DNA from 3 places in the Parabacteroides sp. AF14-59 genome. Region 1 is predicted to be linked to each of the others. Evidence: riboswitches for the same ligand, from Rfam matches in the RefSeq annotation. Region 1 holds a riboswitch; each other region holds the start of a gene.
What was found. Region 1 has a riboswitch for cobalamin ahead of DWW23_RS16170 (hypothetical protein). Riboswitches for the same ligand answer to the same signal wherever they lie in the genome.
Positions count from the first base shown of each region.

Region 1 (4,292 bases):
TTGCATTCGCATAAGCCAACGCAGGAGGGTCGGTCGTACTACCGGCCAGCAATCCCATCAGCGTAAAATAATTCAGTTTGAAGAAATACCTGCCGGCAAAACCGATGATCAGCAACGGTAACATCGTTATAATAAAACCGTAACCGATCCAGGCAACTCCCCCTTTATTGACAATCGTATCCACGAATCCGTCTCCGGCACTCAATCCGACACAAGCAAGGAACATGGTTATACCGATCTCCCTCAGCATCAGGTTGGCACTCTGGGTCGTATAAGTAACCAACTTGTAACGATATCCGAAGCGGCTCAATAGAATAGAAACCACCAGCGGACCACCCGCCAGACCTAGTTTGATCGGTTGCGGGATTCCCGGGACAGTGAATGGGATACTACCCAGAATAATACCCAAAGCGATACCGATAAAAATAGGGATCAGGTTAGGTTCATTCAAACGCTTCATCGAATTACCCAATATCGTACTCACCTTATCGACAGCCAGTTCACTACCGACCACCGTTACGCGGTCGCCCACCTGCAATTGCAGTCCCTGAGTAGCCACCAGTTCGACTCCGGCACGGTTTACACGCGTCACATTGATACCGTGCAAACGCCGTAACTGCAAATCACCCAGACGGGAACCAGTCAGTTCCGGTTTGGTAACCAGAATACGACGGCTCACAAAAGCACTTTCAGCAGGGATCCACTGTTTACGGTCCATTTCTATTTCGGGACCGACAAAAGTTTTTATAGTCTCTGCGTCATGCTCTGTTGTGATCACAAATATCTTATCATCCTCATCCAGAATCGTATTGCCGGTCACGATCTCGACTTTATTGCTCTTCTTCCGCCAGATACGGGATATCACATATTGCCGGTGTTCGAGAAAAGCGCCGAGTTCCATCACCTTCCGTCCGAAAAGTGCGGGATTCTTCACGACAAGCGATATGGGAGTCGCTTCACTGTTATGCACATCGTTCTCCGCTTCCAGTTGTTCTGTCTCTTTCTCAAAACTGATATGAAAAATGTAGCGGACAAACAACATGGAAAGGATAATACCGACAACCCCCAGCGGATAAGCAACAGCATATCCCAGCGCGATCGTTTCATTCGATGTACCCGTCATATCGGTAAAAGCCTGTTGGGCCGCACCCAAACCGGGTGTATTTGTTACCGCTCCCGACAAAATACCGACCATTGTCGGCATGGGAATATCCGTTATGAAATGAATGACCAACGCCGTTACAACGCCGAGGAAAACAATTCCGCAAGCCAACCCGTTCAATGTCATTCCCCCCTTTTTGAACGAAGAGAAAAAACCGGGACCGACCTGCATACCGACAGAATAAACGAACAGGATCAACCCGAACTCCTTGAAGAAATGGATCACGGCTGGATTAATGGTAAAACCGAAATGTCCCAGTAAGATACCGACAAACAACACCAGGGTTATACCCAATGAGATACCGAATACCTTGATCTTGCCTAACTGGATTCCCACAGCGATCACCAGCGATAACAAAAGAATAGAATGCCCTATTCCCTCTCCCCACAGCAGTTCACTTATCCACTCCATAATTATTTATTTTTCAGATATGCAGATGAAATATCAAAAGCATAAAAATTATCCTTTACATGCTGAACACATGAAGGGCACAGGCAATCCTTATAATAGACCCTGATAAAAACCTGCTGGCATTGATCCAGATCGGTAAATACATGCTGATCCTCCGGCGAAAAGCCGTCACAACCTGATAACTTCGCGCCGCAACGCGCACAAAGCTTCTCCATAAATGTTACCTCCTTAAACGATAAATATTCTTTTCGAACTACTTTTCTAACCCACGAGAAAAACAGCCTTTAATGAACGGCAGGTCTTCTGACTGACTCCCATCCTGAAGCCTTCCCGACGCAATAGTTGACAGTTGACAGATAACAGTTGACAGATAAAATACTGACAGAAAAACTGTCAACTGTCAACTCTCCACTGTCAACTGAATCGTCAGTGGCATTAGTTGTTTTCAGAATGTTGAACGGAGCTTCACAGCAGCGGGACTGTCCGGGATTTACACCCGATTCCCTTTTAATCCACATCATCCGACCAGACGATACGGAACCAATTCGACGGCAAAACTACAAAATAAAAAGATATAACAACTATTTAATCATAAGTTTTTTACAATAAAAAATCCCTGCCAGCCTCACGGTCGACAGGGATTGCCATTCATAAATTCTAACAACAAAATCAAATCGTTATAATGGCATATTGCCATGTTTCTTCGGCGGATTGCTCTGGCTCTTGTTCTTTGCCATCTCCAGCGCCTGTATCAGTTTGAAGCGAGTCTGCCTCGGCATGATAATCTCATCGATAAATCCTTGTTCGGCTGCCCGGTAAGGATTGGAGAATTGCTCGGTATACTCTTTCATTGCCTGTTCTTTTTCTTCGCCGGTTGCTTTCCGGTACAGGATATTCACAGCACCTTCAGCTCCCATCACGGCGATTTCAGCCATCGGATAGGCCAGGTTTATATCGGCTCCGGTCGGTTTGCTCGACATCACGATATAAGCACCGCCATAGGCTTTCCGGGTGATCAGCGTGATCTTGGGAACGGTCGCTTCCGCATAAGCATACACGATCTTGGCGCCGTGGCGGATAATACCGTCATGTTCCTGCTGGCAACCGGGCAAAAATCCCGGAACATCTTCAAATGTGATCAACGGGATGTTGAAGCAATCGCAGAAGCGGATAAAGCGTGCCGCCTTATCGGAAGCATCGATATCCAACACGCCTGCCAGAAATGCCGGTTGATTGGCAACGATACCTACCGAACGTCCGCCCAAACGGGCGAAACCGACTACGATATTCTTTGCAAAATGAGGCATTACCTCGAAGAAATAATGATTATCGACAACAGGTTCTATGATATCTTTGATATCGTAAGGCACATTCGGATCATCCGGGATCACCTGTTGCAAAGCTTCATCTTCACGCCGGACATCGTCGGAACAGGAAACGACCGGTGCATCCTCCATATTATTTGAAGGAAGGAAACTCAGCAATTCACGAATACTCATCAATGTTTCCTCTTCCGTATCGCACATAAAATGGGTGACACCGCTCTTACTGCTATGCGTATAGGCACCTCCCAGTTCTTCCTTCCCCACTTCCTCATGAGTGACCGCCTTGACTACATCCGGTCCGGTAATGAACATGTGGCTTTTATCCTTTACCATAAAGATAAAATCGGTCAATGCCGGAGAATAACAGGCCCCACCGGCACAAGGTCCCAGAATAGCCGAGATCTGAGGAACGACACCCGAGGCCATCGTATTCTGATAAAAAATAGAAGCATATCCGGCCAGGCTGTTCACACCTTCCTGGATACGGGCTCCTCCCGAATCGTTCAGGGCAATGACCGGTGAACCGCTTTTCAGTGCCAGTTGCTGAACTTTCACTATCTTGGCGGCATTCGTCGCGCTCAACGTACCTCCGTAGGCTGTAAAGTCGTAGGCATAGACAAAGACTTGCCGTCCGTCTACTTTACCGTAGCCGGATACGATCCCGTCGCCGGGGATTTTATTCTTATCCATGCCGAAATTCGTACAGCGGTGAACCACAAATTTATCCAATTCGTTGAACGTCCCTTTATCCAGCAACATATCGATCCGTTCGCGGGCTGTCATCCGGCCGGATTCATGCTGCTTTTCGATACGGGTAATACCACCTCCCTGCGAAGCTGTCTTATCCAGTTCTTCAAAGGTCTTATACAACTGTTCCTTTCCCATTTTATTCTTCTTTATCTGTTATTACGTCCAGCGACAGAAGAACCTGGTTGCTTGCTACCGAATCTCCTTCTTTGACCAATACCTCACGTACCGTACAGGCTGAACTTACCTTATAATTACTCTGCATTTTCATCGCCTCTATCACGATGACGATATCACCGGCTTCCAGACGGTCGCCTTTCTCCACCAACACCTTCACGACTTTTCCGGGCATAGGAGAAACGATCTTGTTATCCTGCCGTTCTTCGCTGCTCTTACGCATACGCAGATATTTCATCTGTGTATCGACAATATCGACGGCATAAGACAGGAAATGTGTATTCACCGTATAACTTTTGCCTCCTTCTCCCCGGATCAGTTCGGCATTATACGAATTACCGTTGTGCAAAATAGAGCAGGCACCGTTCTCGGCCATCATAATATCGACTTCATAAGGGACACCGTCTATCGTCAACTGCACCTTATTCCCTTCCTTGCTGACCAGCGATACATCCGCCACTCTTTTTCCT
Region 1 is NZ_QUHH01000015.1:33,757-38,048, forward strand. It holds gene DWW23_RS16165 (putative transporter) at 1-1,573, opposite strand, end outside; gene DWW23_RS16170 (hypothetical protein) at 1,576-1,788, opposite strand; cobalamin riboswitch at 1,849-2,133, opposite strand; gene DWW23_RS16175 (acyl-CoA carboxylase subunit beta) at 2,251-3,783, opposite strand; gene DWW23_RS16180 (biotin/lipoyl-containing protein) at 3,785-4,292, opposite strand, start outside.

Region 2 (4,292 bases), on a different contig from region 1:
TTTAAAGGATAAACATTGTTTAATTTGATCAGACCTTCTACTTCCCGTTGATAAGTGGCTTCATCTTGCAGGGAGTAACTTACCTGATAGGCTGTCTCTATTTCCGGAATAATGAAATCAACCTCTATATTCTGGTTGTAGAAATAAACTTTGTTGCCATATTGTTTATATAGATGTATAGCGACCATAATAGGGGTGAGATGTTACAAAGATAAGAAATCGTTTTGTATAGAAGACGATTCTTTGTTAAAATCGTCTTCTATACAAAACGATTCTTTGTTTTACTTGGGGGCTTTTACTGATTCAATGCCTGCTCGATATCTGCAATGATATCGTCTGCACTTTCGATGCCGACAGAGAAACGGATCAGGTCAGGAGCAATACCAGCTTCCTTCAACTGTTCGTCTGTCAACTGACGGTGCGTATGGCTTGCCGGGTGAAGCACACAAGTACGGGCATCTGCTACATGGGTAACGATAGCAGCCAGTTTCAGGCTATCCATAAACTTAATGGAAACATCGCGTCCGCCTTTCAATCCGAATGACAGCACACCGCATGAACCGTTCGGCAGATATTTCTTTGTCAACTCATAATACTTATTACCTTCCAGATCCGGATAGTTCACCCAGGCTACTTTGTCGCAATTCTGAAGCCATTTAGCAACAGCCAACGCATTTTTACAATGCTGTGGCATGCGCAGATGTAAAGTCTCCAAACCTAAGTTCAGCAAGAATGCATTCTGTGGAGACTGGATAGATCCCAGGTCACGCATCAACTGGCTGGTCGCTTTGGTGATATACGCCATCTTACCGAATGTCTTTGTATAAGTCAATCCGTGATAAGACTCGTCCGGCTGGCAAAGGCCCGGATATTTGTCGGCATGTGCTTCCCAATCGAAGTTACCGCTATCGACGATACAGCCTCCAACAGCAGTTGCATGTCCATCCATATATTTAGTTGTAGAATGGGTTACGATATCTGCTCCCCATTCGAACGGACGGCAGTTGATCGGTGTGGCAAACGTATTATCGACGATCAATGGTACCCCATGTTTATGGGCGATATGAGCGAACTTTTCGATATCCAGTACCATTACTCCCGGATTGGAAATCGTTTCGCCGAACAATAACTTTGTATTCGGACGGAATGCCTTACTGATCTCTTCTTCACTGGCATCCTGATCGATGAAAGTACATTCGATACCCAGTTTCTTTAACGTGACGGACAATAAATTGTATGTACCTCCATAAATACCGGTAGCACTTACGATATGATCGCCGGCTTCGCAGATATTGAAACAGGCAAAGAAGTTAGCTGCCTGTCCGGATGAAGTCAACATGGCTGCAACACCACCTTCCAGAGCTGCTATCTTACTGGCAACAGCATCGTTGGTCGGGTTTTGCAGGCGGGTATAGAAATAGCCGCTCTCTTCCAGGTCGAATAATTTCGCCATCTGTTCGCTGGTTTCATACTTGAAGGTAGTACTTTGATAGATTGGAAGTACGCGCGGTTCTCCCTTTTTCGGTTGCCAACCACCTTGTACACACAAAGTTGCCGGCTTAAATGAATTGCTCATATTATTAAATGTTTGCTATGTAATTGTTTCTGCAGACAAAAGTAAAGAATAGTTTGTTCCATTCGTACAAATCAGCGATCATTTATAAAAAATAGCTTACCGTTTAAAAATAATCTTTACCTTTGTACCCGAATTTTGGTGTCACGATTCCATTTCTACGGAAGAGTGATGAAAAGGGAATCAGGTGAAAATCCTGAACAGACCCGCTGCTGTAAGCTCCGCCAAAGTCTTTGAACACGACTCAATCCACTGTTCGCAATGAATGGGAAGGACGTTCAAAGATGGAGTAAGTCAGAAGACCTGCCAGAATAATAGTTGAAGGCTTTCGGGAAATAGGGCTGAAAACATATGAGTAAGAGCTTTTCACTATATTATTGGGGCTTTGTCTGTTCATGTGTTCTATTTTATTTCATCGGGAGCATACAGTATAATAACGGTTAACAAACTTGATGAAATGAGAGGTTTCATACATGTCCTTTTTCTATTTATTTACTTGTTTTCTGCCAATCTGTCGGCGCAGAATAAAGTGACTCTTTCCGGTGAAGTCAAAGACCAGGAGGGTATTCCGCTTTCTTCGGTGACAGTTGCCCTGGAGAATACGACGGTCGGTACTTATACAAACGATCGGGGATATTATTCCTTGACTGTAACTCCGGGAAGACATACTGTTATTGTCACTTCATTAGGGTATAATACGATAAAGACCCAGATCGATCTCCGTAAAAGTAAAACAGTGGATTTTACAATGGAGGAAAACTCCGTTACTCTGAATTCGGTGGAGGTATATGGCAAATCGAAAACCCAGAAGATCAAAGAAAGTGCTTTTTCAGTAAATGCCCTCGATATAAAGCCGCAGATCAACTCATTGAAGAACCTCAATGAGATCGTGAACCGGACAACCGGTATAAAGATCAGGGAGGAAGGTGGAGTCGGTTCCGACTTCGATCTTTCTATTAATGGGTTATCAGGCAATTCCGTCCGTTACTTTATCGATGGGATGCCTCTGGATACAAAAGGAAGCGGTGTCTCGCTGGCAAATCTTCCTGTCAATATCATTGACAGGGTGGAAATATATAAAGGGGTAGTTCCTGCCAGCCTGGGTTCGGATGCTCTGGGGGGCGCCATTAATATTATTACCAGTCAGGAAAAAAAGAATTATCTGGATGCTTCTTATGGTATAGGTTCTTTCCATACTCATAGAGCTGACCTGAATGCCCAATTCGTAGAACCGAAGACCGGATTGATCATCAAGCCGACCGTCGGTGTCAATTATTCCAAGAATGATTATAAGATGAAAGGTGTCGAGGTATGGGATGAAGATAGCCGTAAATATATTGAAGTCAACCGTAAACGGTTTCATGACGATTATTTTTCCTTGTTAGGACAATTGGAAGCAGGCTTTGTCGATAAAGCGTGGGCAGATGCTTTCTTTGTTTCCGGATCTTATTCCAAAATAGATAAAGAAATACAGACAGGGTCTATCCAGACAAAGGTGATCGGTAATGCAGAGCGTCATTCCGATGCCTGGAATGTATCAGCCCGTTATCAAAAACGGTTTGAGAAAATCAATACGAGCGCATCGTTTTCCCATACCTGGGACGCGTCGCTTACCGTCGATACTGCTTATCGTATCTATGACTGGAACGGTGATTTTACTCCCTCATCCCGAAACGAGCTTAATGGCCGTGGACGTTCTATGCGTCATTACAACCGTCCAATGACTATTTTCCGCGGAGGTGTCGATTATGCGATCAACCGGCATCATTCAGTCAGTCTGAACTATCTGCTTAACCGTACCGGAAATAAACGCCGTGATGATGTCGACGAAACTTTTGAACCGACCAACGATGTACTGACCAAGCATATTCTCGGATTGACTTACAATCAGTCTTTTTTCGACGGAAGATGGGAGAGTACTGTTTTTATTAAAGACTATATAAATGCAACCTCTATCGGACAAAACGATCTTGCCTGGATAACCGGTTCGGAGGATGCCAAAGGACATTCTTCCAACAGTTATTGGGGAGGCGGTTTGGGGCTACGTTATACATTTTGGGATGCACTGGCTGGAAAGGTTTCTTATGAACATAGTGTGCGTCTTCCTTTGTCGCGTGAGCTGCTCGGAAACGGAACGACCATCTATCCCAATCTCGCCCTTCATCCCGAAAGCAGCGATAATATAAACCTGGGCCTTTTTGGTAACTGGTATCCTGCTTACGGTCATTCTTTCTATTATGAGGTCAACGGATTTCTCCGCTTTGTCGACGATTATATTCAGGCAACCGTATCGGAAAAAGAAGGTATGATGCAATACGAGAATATTCCGGCTGTACATGTGAAAGGTATTGAAGGGGAAATGCGCTACAACTGGAAAAACAGCTTTCAGATAATGGTCAACTGTAGTTATAACGAAGCACGCGACCAGAAGAAATATAAAACCGACGGTAAGCCTTCGGCTACTTATAATAACCGTGTGCCTAATCGTCCCTGGGTGTATAGCAATGCTGATGTGAGCTATACATTTCACAATCTGGCGCAGAAGGAAGATAACCTTCGCATCGGATATTCCTGGCAATGGATACATTGGTTTTACTTATCATGGGAAGCATACGGAGCTCTTGAAAGCAAGTCGCGTATCCCGACTCAGAATGTATCGAATCTTAATGTGACCTATTCATGGATGAAAAGACGCTATAATGTGTCATTGGAATGTAGT
Region 2 is NZ_QUHH01000018.1:117,651-121,942, forward strand. It holds gene DWW23_RS18255 (hypothetical protein) at 1-188, opposite strand, end outside; gene DWW23_RS18260 (O-acetylhomoserine aminocarboxypropyltransferase/cysteine synthase family protein) at 296-1,576, opposite strand; cobalamin riboswitch at 1,696-1,899, shown strand; gene DWW23_RS18265 (TonB-dependent receptor) at 2,031-4,292, shown strand, end outside.
Region 2: it holds a riboswitch for cobalamin, as region 1 does, so the genes downstream of both, DWW23_RS18265 (TonB-dependent receptor) here and DWW23_RS16170 (hypothetical protein) in region 1, are expected to answer to the same signal.

Region 3 (4,292 bases), on a different contig from region 1:
AGGTCGATCAGGATATCTTTTAATTCGAATGGACTGATCTCCGACATCTTCTTTTCGTATTCACGGGTAACTACGATTTTCTTTTTATCTTCCATATTATATATAATGTATAATTAATGCTTGTTTTTACCAGATTTACTCTTATGAAAAGAGTATGTTCTCTCCTAAGCCGAAGCCAGTGCCACTCTAGTGGCAGAGTTATGCCATAGTAATGGCAGAGTTGTGCCAAAGGCATGGCAGAGTCTTGCCACAGTAATGGCACTGGCCCGTTATCCCTACATCAACAACACGATTACTACTCCCCAGATAATTAAAAGAGTATTACCTACCGCATAGGTAACAGTATAACCTAATGCCGGTGTCTGGCTCTCCACCGCATCTTCCACGGCACCGAGGGCGGCAGTTGTCGTTCGTGCACCGGAAGTACAGCCAAGAGTGATGGCCGGATGGAATTTAAAGAGATAACGTCCCATAAGGACACCGGCAATCAACGGGATAGTCGTTGCCAAAGCACCGATAACAAACAGGCTCACCCCTACTTCCTTAAATCCGGTCACAAAACTCGGACCTGCCGTAATCCCGACCACGGCAATGAACATATTCAGTCCGACATTATTCAACACCCAAAGCGAAGGCTCCGGAATGCGTCCGAATGTCGGATGTTTGGAGCGAAGCCATCCGAATACCAACCCGGCAATCAACGCCCCGCCACTCGTACTCAGGCTGACAGGAATATCCCCGAAGTGGATAGCCAGCGAACCGATTATACCACCGATAAAGATACCCAACCCGACAAAGATCATATCCGTCTGGTTCGTAGGTCGATCGGCGTATCCCAAAGTAGCAGCCGCCTCATTCACTTCCAGCTTTGTCCCGACCAGTTCGAGCATATCGCCCGGATCGATCCGGGTCGCAGCCAATACCGGAATACTGATCCCGGCACGTTTGATACTCTTGATACTGACACCATGCATCACCTTTTCCTTGCGGAGTTGTGCCACCGTCATGCCTGCAAACTTCTTGCGGGAGATCAATACAGGTAATGTCTCTGCGGGGAAATCCAGCAAATCGATATCATTCACTTCATCCCCTATCCAGTCTTCCTCACCGATCACAAACTCACGCCGTCCGCTCAAGACAACTTCATTTCCTTTCTGGAGCATCAGGTCCGGCTTCACATCATAAATAACATTATTGATACGGACACGCTCCACAAACAAGCGGCGCCCCTGCTCTTCCAGATAATCCTCCAGTTCCTGTACGGTCTTTCCGGCACCGAACCAGTCATTGCTTATCTTATAAGCCCGGAAAGTGATAGGACGTGCTGCAGGCATAAATCCGGGCTGCTCACTTTCGTCATCATTTCCCATCCTGGCTTCCAGTTCTTTACAAGCCTTTTTCACGGATGCCAGTCCACCCAGCAGACGGGGAGCCACGTCACTCATGATCCAGGCAGAACCCGCCGTACCGAAAATATACGACACGGCATAAGCCACCGGCATCACATTGATCATAGCCGTTTTATCAGCATCGCTCAGGCTTCCCTGATTGATCGTATCTTCCGCTACTCCCAATACGGCCGAAATAGTCTGTGAACCGGCCAGTAACCCGGCAGCTTCGCCCGCATTATATCCCATCAGTTTGGCAAGAAGGAAAGGAATGAACAAACAGAACAGGCACATCAATGCTGCAAAAAGCATCTGCGGAAGCCCTTCCTTCTTCAGTCCCCGAAAGAACTGTGGTCCTACACTGTAGCCGACAGCAAACAGGAACAAAAGAAAGAATACCGATTTAATTGGTGCACCGATCTCTATATGCAATTGTCCGATCAATACTCCGACCAGTAGAACACTGGTAACTGTCCCCAAAGAAAACTTCCCTATTTTAAATTTACCGATCCAGAAGCCCAATGCCAGTGTAAGAAAAATGGCCAGTTCCGGATAATGTTTGAGTAAATCTGCAAACCACTCCATATATTAATTGTTTGGCGTTAATATTAAGACATACGATATGTCCGGTTTTATTGTGGTAAATGGAACAGTATCCACAAGGAAGTTGTTCCGGCCGATTCAATTAAGAGAATATAAAATCCATCTTATTTTAAATAATTTTCTATCTTTGTCCCCGCTTTGGTGATACGATAACATTCCGTTAATCGTATAAAAGGGAATCCGGTTTGAATCCGGAACAGTGCCCGCTACTGTGGAGCCCGATAATAAGGAAAGCATTCTTACACCACTGTCCGATACAAGGATGGGAAGGTCGCTTTCCGGGCAAGTCAGGAAACCTGCCAAGGTTTATTTATATCGTATTCCCCCGGGGTCAGGAGAATGATAAAACATACGGACAATCTCTTTTTGATAAAAGAAAATGTTTACCGACAGCCGGTATTGTGGCTTGTCGTATTCGTTCGTTACCTTTTAATTTACATTATATGAAACATTTACTATTACTTATTGCTTGTATGCTCGCACCTATGTGCTGGGCACATGACGGCGAGAACTTCAAGGCATCCGACATGCTGGCCTCCATGCAACCGGGTGACAAAGCCGCCTTATTAATGGTACATTTCGGTACCACGTATGACGACACCCGTGCTCTCACCATCGACGCGATCAACCGGAAAGCGCAAGAAGCCTTCAAAGACATGGAAGTACGCGAAGCCTACACTTCCCGCATCGTGGCACGCCGCCTGAAAGCCCGCGGTATCGAAAAACTGAATCCGGTCGAAGCACTGGAAAAACTGAAAGCAGACGGATATACTCATATCCTCATCCAATCTACAAACATTATCGAAGGGGTGGAAATGGAATCGCTTCGCAAAGACATTGCACCGCTGGAAAAGAATTTCAAAGAGGTACGTATCGGCAACCCGCTGCTTTATACACCGCATGACTTTGAAGATGTGATAGCAGCCGTAGCAAAGAACGGAGCCAAAGAAGGCGCGACGGTTCTTGTCGGACACGGAACGTATACACCAGCCACGGCACAGTATGCCATGATGGATTATATGCTGCAATCCAAAGGATATACCGATTACCATGTAACCACCGTAGAAGGCTATCCTTCTTTCGACGATATGGTAGCCAAACTGGATGCCAGCGGTGTAAAGAAAGTACTGCTGATGCCTTTTATGTTTGTAGCAGGCGACCATGCCAACAACGATATAGCAGGCGATATGAAGCAGGAACTGGAAAGCAAAGGTTACCAGGTGTCTGTCTTTATGCAGGGATTAGGACAAAATCCGGACATCCAGAAACTATTCATCGATCATGCCAGGTTTGCGGCCAAACATAAAATGGTCAATATCACTGAAAAGAAAAAACAATACGCTGCTGAAAAGGACTAAGTTCAAGCACAAAACTAAATGTTCAGAAAAATACTAAAACTTACACATAAGATACTCGGATTACTTCTGAGTATCTTATTTCTGATGTGGTTTCTTTCAGGTATAGTAATGATCTATCATTCATTTCCCAGAGCATCACAACAGGATAAATTAGAAAGGCAACAGGTTATCGACGGAAATTTGCCGGATATGGAAACTCTTCTGTCCGTTCTTCCCGATTCAGCACAGGTCCGTTCACTCTCCATGGAAATGTATTTTGACCGGCCTGTGGTTCATTTCCGGGGAAAGAATACGCCCGAAACACTCTATGCAGACTCTCTGCAACCAGTCGAAGCAATAAATGACGAAACTATCAAGCGGACTGCAGCACAATGGTGCTCATCTCCGATCCTGCGTGTGGATTCGATGTATAAGCTGGATCAATGGATTCCTTTCGGACGGTTGCGCGAAGAGTTCCCCATCTATAAATATACATTTGCGGATGATGGCCGCCATGAACTCTATATTTCTTCAAAAACAGGGCGCGTCCTGCAATTCACCGACAAAGACCAGCGCTTATGGGCGTGGCTCGGAGCCATTCCCCACTGGGTTTACTTCACATCGCTCCGCCAGAATCAGGTTGCCTGGATCAACTTCGTGAAATGGAGTTCCGGCATCGGTTGTATCATGTGCCTGGCAGGATTGATCCTTTCCATACAACTGGCCTGGCGCAACCGCCATAAGAAGTTATTTTCCCCTTACAGGAAAAGATGGTTCAAATGGCATTATGTCAGTGGATTGATCTTCGGTATTTTCACCATTACATTCGCTTTCAGCGGAATGATGTCGTTAATGGATATTCCCGACTGGATGAAAAAAGCTCCGAAAGAAAAGCAGGATATGTCACGCCGCATCCCGTGGGGCGGATCGGAAGGACGTTTTGTCGCCTCTGCCTATCATCTGG
Region 3 is NZ_QUHH01000005.1:25,818-30,109, reverse strand. It holds gene DWW23_RS07375 (bifunctional aspartate transaminase/aspartate 4-decarboxylase) at 1-95, opposite strand, end outside; gene aspT (aspartate-alanine antiporter) at 276-1,973, opposite strand; cobalamin riboswitch at 2,114-2,310, shown strand; gene DWW23_RS07365 (sirohydrochlorin cobaltochelatase) at 2,435-3,349, shown strand; gene DWW23_RS07360 (PepSY domain-containing protein) at 3,368-4,292, shown strand, end outside.
Region 3: it holds a riboswitch for cobalamin, as region 1 does, so the genes downstream of both, DWW23_RS07365 (sirohydrochlorin cobaltochelatase) here and DWW23_RS16170 (hypothetical protein) in region 1, are expected to answer to the same signal.